Regions from separate parts of the Shewanella sp. ZOR0012 genome, predicted to be linked through region 2. Evidence: predicted binding sites of a transcription regulator. Region 2 holds the regulator's gene; the other holds the start of a gene.

Region 1 (3,363 bases), 2.3 Mb from region 2:
CTACCCGTGAAATCGGTTGTAAAGGCTGGCCAGGGTTGGTTGTGACCATAAACTCGATGTTATCGCTGCCATTTACCGACATAATCTCGGGATTAAAATTCACTTCAATAGTGAATTTCCCCTTGGGCATATTCAGCTCATGGATAGATTGAGTCACTAGCTTATCCAGTTCTTTCGCATAACGGGCGCGGCTCTGGCTCAGTTTTTGTGCGTTCGCTAAGTAAGCGGTTTTACTCGCTTCAACTTGGAGTTGGATTTCCTCTAACTTAGTTTCATCGTCATCGAGGGTTGTGAGTTCCGCTTTGAGTGCCAAATGATGTTCGGCTAATTTGTCAGGGCTAACATGATGCTTACGGGCCAGTTGCATAGCCTTTGAGAGTCGTTCCTCTAAATAGGCAAAATGTGCGGGATCGAGTTCGAGTTTACTCAGGTAATGCTGTAATTCTCCCGCGCTCTCTTGTACTTGAATGAGGGCCTCATTCAACATAGTACTGACATTGGTTAATGCGGGATCATAGCTTTGCAAATTTTCAGCAAGGCTTACAGCCTTGTTAAGCAGTGACTCAATATTGCTCTCTTCGCCATCAGTGAGTAAATATAGGCTGGCTTGGCAGCTATCCACCAGTTCAGTGCCATTGGCGAGGCGTTTATGCTCTTGCTCAATATCTTCAAATTCACCGATCTTGAGGTCGAATTCATCTAGCTCTTCAACTTGATATTGCACCAGTTGTTTTCGGGCAATACGTTCATGCTGCGAAGCTTCTAATTGTTTGAGTTCGGCTTCGATTTGTTTACAGCGTTGATAGCTTGCCGCCACTGTGTCTATCAGTAGTCTGTGATTGGCGTAGCTGTCGAGCAAGGTGAGTTGATGCTCACTCTTTAGCATAGCATGGTGGGCGTGCTGCCCATGGATACCGACCAGCAATTGCCCGAGTAATTTCAGTTGAGTTAACGGCACAGGGTTGCCATTAATGTAGGCGCGTGAGCGGCCATCACTGCCAATAGTTCGACGCAGAATACACTCATCATCAAGTTCGAGATCGTTATCTTCGAGCCAACGTTTGGCAAGGGGAACATCGTGTAGTGAAAATCGAGCACTGACTTCGGTTTTACTTGCACCAGGGCGAACGCTGCTGGCATCGGCACGATTACCTAGGCACAAACCTAAGGCGTCGATGGCGATGGATTTACCTGCGCCAGTTTCACCAGTAATGCTGGTCATACCGGGACGAAAATCCAGTTCGAGAAAACGGACGATAGCGAAATTATTGATGCTGAGTTGGCAAAGCATAATGAGTTCCTGTCGAAAAACTTACCAAATCACTGTATTGATAAACAGTATATACTGATTTTATATACAGTAAAGTGGCTTTGGGTAAATATTCGACACATTGCAATAAGCTAGAGTTTAATCGCTTGTTTATGAATAGGTTTTAACAAGTTGTTCTAAAATAGGTAAGCTAAAAAAAGTCACTATAGTGCCAAATAATATCCCCTGCGCACTGGTTGAGGCTTGGGTGTTATAGCGCTGAGCAAGTAAATAGACGCTGGCCGCCGTAGGTAAGGCACTGAGGATTACACCCATCACTAAGTAATCTCCACTAACGCCAACGCTTTTAAGCATGAAGAAAACCAATGCGGGTTGTAGGATTAATTTAAAGAGGTTGATAAGGCTAAGTTCGATAAGATTCGTCAGGCTAAATACCTTGCTATCTTTTTGGTAGCGCATGGCTTTGGCTAATACCATGCCAACGGCAAATAAAGCACAGGGGCTTGAGGTATTGCCAATTTGTTGGATCATCATCGCTACGCCAGAGGGCAGTGTTATCCCCAATGCCGAAATTGCAATGCCGATAAAGCAGCCGATAACGATGGGATTTTTAACCACAGCTAAACACATGATCACTACGGCGTGGTGTTGTCTGTGGGTATTTGTCGTAAGCTCCAGCGAGACCAAGGCCACGGCAAACATAAGCACGGACAATAAACTGGCTATGGCGGCGGCAACTAGGGCGCTTTGTTGTTCAGGAAATATAATCACCAGCAGCGGAATACCAATAAATGCGGTATTGCCAAAGGTGGCATTTAAGGCGCGCACGGCGGCAATTGCATGCTGTTTAGGATTGAAAAGTAAGGATATACCAACACAAATCAGATAAATCATCAGCATGGCTGCGCTGTAGCCTGCAATAAATCCCCATTGCAGAATTTCTTCAATCGGTTGTTGCGCCAGTGCAATCAAGAGAATGGCAGGAAACGCAATATAGTAGACATATTGATTGAGCACTTGGTCGGTTTCTACTGGGAGAAAACGCAGTTTTTGTACAAGAGTGCCGAGCAGCATGATCCCGAAGACGGCAAACAGAGGGGTTAAAATGGTCATATCCCTCACTCATCCTTTTGTGTTTTTTGCTTTCCCGCAACAAGACGTTGTGGGTGCGCTAGCAGGGAATAATACCTAGGGTAATTGACGATAATCGGTGTTAGCGCAGTAAACTTATTGGCAAAATAGCATAGGATTAACCTTGGAAGCTATTGCGCTATGGTCGTAGAAATGAATAATTCTACGTTTAAAACACAATGAGTTAGTGCCTTATACCTATGAGCGGCACTCACGCTAAACGATGGGATTGAACATGGCTGATGATGTTGGCGCTGAGCTGCAGTTAATTTATCTGTTTGTGCATTTGGTGAATGCGGGCAGTTTTTCTCAAGCCGCGAAAGTGCTCGATATGCCTATCGCCACCGTGAGCCGTAAGCTGGCCAAGCTTGAAGAAAAACTCGATAAGCAATTGTTTATGCGAAGTACCCGCAAGCTGCGATTAACCGAGGAAGGTTTAGCGTTATTTCAGCGATATCAGAGTGCGATTGCACAGTTCGATGAGCTCAGTGGCATTGGCAGCGATAAACCTGAAGGCACATTGCGGATAGCTGCGCCAATCTCAATTATTTCAATTATCTTTATTCACGCATTAAACGAGTTTGGCCGTTTATATCCCGATATTCGTTTACACATTTCCCAAAGCAATGAGTTAGTGGATTTAATTGATAAAGGGATTGATGTCGCGATTGTCGGTGGTGCACAGCCTGATTCTTCTTGGGTGTCGAGTACTTTAGGTGAGCTTGATTATCGTTTGTTTGCGACGCCGGAATATTTAGCCCATGCCCCTGAATTAATCCATCCCGATGATCTTGAAAACCATCAGTTGATCAAAGTTTGGCCGCTGTTTAATTGGCATTTAAAGCATCCTAATGGCGAGTCTTTCTATTTTAATGGCCCAACAAAACTCACGCTCACGGATCTCCATGGCGCGATTCAGGCGACCTTAGATCATGGTGGTATTCTGTATGGGCCAGAATTAT
Region 2 (3,363 bases):
TCGGTTTTTGCTCAGGATCATCAGCCACTTCACTGCGCCAGTTAGGTGCCGTTTCATTCAAGAAATTTTGCAATGTAATCGGCTCACCAAAGTTGACATAACCTTGGCCAAAATTACCTAATTTACGAATAGCACCAAAGACTTGCCATACAGATTCTTTCTGTTTTTTCTTACCGCTTAGCTCTTTGTGATAGGTCGCCACTTCCATCACGTGATCGTAGCCTAAATACACAGGCACTAAGGTGACTGGGCGTTCGATACCACGCAACACACTGTTGATCGTCATAGCGATCATGCCCGTTTTCGGCGCCAATAGACGACCGGTACGAGAACGGCCACCTTCAGAGAAATACTCAACCGAATATCCCTTAGCAAACAGCTGATCGAGGTATTCACGGAACACGGCCGTATAGAGTTTGTTGCCGTTAAAACTACGGCGAATAAAGAAAGCCCCGCCACGGCGGAACAGCGGCCCCGCAGGCCAGAAGTTTAGGTTGATACCCGCAGCAATATGCGGTGGCACCATACCTTGGTAATACAGAATGTAAGATAACAGCAGGTAATCCATATGGCTGCGATGGCAGGGCACATACACAATCTCATGACCATCGTGGTGTAACTGCCGAATATGCTCAGCACCTTTGATGTTAATACCGCTGTAGAGCTTGTTCCATAACCACGTTAAAAAGCGCTCAGCAATACGTACGAGACTATCGGAATAATTTGCTGCAATTTCATCAAGATATTCAATTGCCGTTTCACGCGCTTGGGTTTCAGAAATCTTCTTGCTCGCGGCTTCTTCCTGAATCGCCTTACGTAAGGATTCAGATTTCAGCAAGGAATGGAATAACGCCTGACGATTAGGCAACACAGGCCCCGTCATCACCTTACGTTGGCGACGGAAATGCACTCTCGCTACTCGAGCCAATTTATGGGCAATGCCCATATCGGTACCATGTTCGTCGGCCATGTAACGCAGCGATACCGCATTAGAAAATTGCACAAAGTTATGACGACCTAAGAATAAGATCATCAAACACTTGCGTAACCAAGTAGGGTTCTCGCGCTCAAGCACTGCCGCCTTCATGGTGTCGTCTTCTTTACCCGGAGTACGACCCCAATACAGACTCACAGGCACCAGCTGGATATCTAACTCTGGCTTTTCCTTATGGACGGCCAACAAACGCATAAAACATTCGAGGAATGGCTCATTACTGGCGCGTTCACCAAATAAAGGCTTACGACCTTCAAGGCATACCACCCGTGGCGCCACAACGCCATTCACCACCAGCGGCTCGTAAGGGCTTGGCAAACCAAGTTTCGTGGTGATCTCGCTTAACGCAGCAATATCACTCAGGGATTCTGTTTTCATTACATAAGCAAGCGGTCTGGAGGCATCCAGATTCAGATCGGCAAAGGGATCCTGTGGCACAACAATAGTGTGCACTAAGTGCTTTTGGATCCAACGTAATGATTTCAACCAAAGAGAGTCTTGTTTAGGCATTATTCTTATGCAATGTAAGTACGTTCATTAGCCCCATAGAATACCAGATTCTAGAGAATATACCCAAACAACCTAAAGATGCAGGATTCAGCGGCTGATTTTAATGACTTAGTAACGCACTTTAGGCGACACCATTTATTGATACCGTGCAAATGGCATTCACCCCATAGATGACGATTACGGTTATTTGCAGATCTAGCTGACCAAGTTAAAAGTGGTTAATACTTGCACTACCAATAATACTGTATATACTAACAGTAACTGTATAGAAAAACAGGAAAGACCATGAGACCGTTGACGCCACGCCAAGCCGAAATTTTAGAGCTGATTAAACGTAATATTGCCGAGACTGGCATGCCACCCACTCGGGCCGAAATTGCCACCCGTTTGGGTTTTAAAAGTGCAAATGCCGCAGAAGAACACCTTAAGGCATTGGCGAAAAAAGGCTGCATCGAGATCATGCCTGGTACTTCCCGCGGGATCCGTCTCCCTGTAGAGGAAGAAGATAACCGCGAAACAGGCTTGCCACTGATTGGCCAAGTGGCAGCGGGTGAACCTATTCTCGCCCAAGAGCATGTCGAACAGTATTACCAAGTCGACCCCAGCATGTTCCACCCTGCTGCCGATTTCCTGCTGCGCGTAAAAGGCGACAGTATGAAGAATATCGGCATCCTTGAGGGTGACCTGCTTGCCGTTCATAAAGTACAACAAGCGCGCAATGGACAAGTTGTTGTTGCTCGCGTTGATGATGATGTAACCGTAAAACGCTTTGAAAAAAAAGGTAATTTAGTCTACCTACATGCCGAGAATGAAGACTATTCACCGATTAAAGTCGATTTGAGTTTCCAAAGTCTAACAATTGAAGGGCTCGCCGTAGGGGTGATCCGCAATGGAGATTGGCTATGAACAAACTATTAGGTAATGCCCCGCGTCACCCCGGTTTATGGCTCGATACGGTTCGAGATACAGAGACCGACTGGCAGCATACATCAATAGTCACTATGCCAACTCAGAGCCAAGGGCGCCAAGAGCTGACACAGCTGAGCAAACAACTTGCCCAACTGAGCCAACAGGGAAGATGGATAGTGCTCATCAACCCACCTAGTATTGGCTACAAGCAGCTATTAGCAAACGCAGGTGTGCGTATGGATCGCGTACTATTGGTTCACGCAAAAGATGAGGTCGAAACCCTTTGGGCGATGGAAAAAGCCTTAACCAGTGGCACATCTAGCGCAGTGATTACTTGGATTAACGCCCTAGATACTCGCGATAATCGTCGCCTACAAATTGTAGCAAAGAGCGCACGTGCAATGGGTATCGTGCTTGAAGGTTCAACGAATGACCAACCTTCTAGCACCAATCTCACACAATCGGCTAAATTTACTCAACCCGCATTTTTCAGCTCTGTTCATTAAAAATTTTTCACACCGTATTTAGCCTTGAAAGCCGCCTCACCTGTGAATGTGAGGCTTTTTTTTGGCAATTTTTCAGACAATTAGAAAAAGAAGTGATCTTGATCAATTTTTAAACAGCAAGTATGTTTGATTTAGGCGCACATGATATATCGCCTGTTTAGGCAGAAATATCGCGTTATTTTCGAATATCGCTCGCCCACAAAAATTGAGAATAATGGGTTTATTCAGCAGTATGTGCCAGTGTGGCTAATACCAGCAGTAACAATACTTGATCAAAAGTAAGCCGCCAACGCACGTTGAAGTCAGAAACACTTTTTTGGGAACTGAAGAGTTTGCATAGAGTTGAGACTTACTGTGTTGCTCTTCTTTGTAGTTGCTATTTGCAATTAGCAGAGGAGAAGTCTTGTGAAGCAATGGTTGTATTGTTTACTCGTGGTGCTATTC

Evidence for each region. The regulator LexA, encoded in region 2, represses DNA repair genes until DNA is damaged. The targets are predictions, from matches to a motif close to TACTGTATNNNNATACAGTA.
Region 1: the regulator LexA is predicted to act here: its motif matches at 1,322-1,341, upstream of recN (DNA repair protein RecN).

What each region holds. Positions count from the first base shown of each region.
Region 1 covers NZ_JTLE01000094.1:682,470-685,832, forward strand. The annotation lists gene recN (DNA repair protein RecN) at 1-1,291, opposite strand, end outside; gene L976_RS04835 (AEC family transporter) at 1,421-2,383, opposite strand; gene lldR (LysR family transcriptional regulator LldR) at 2,637-3,363, shown strand, end outside.
Region 2 covers NZ_JTLE01000094.1:2,995,308-2,998,670, reverse strand. The annotation lists gene plsB (glycerol-3-phosphate 1-O-acyltransferase PlsB) at 1-1,504, opposite strand, end outside; gene lexA (transcriptional repressor LexA) at 1,790-2,410, shown strand; gene L976_RS14830 (cell division inhibitor SulA) at 2,407-2,919, shown strand; gene coxB (cytochrome c oxidase subunit II) at 3,325-3,363, shown strand, end outside.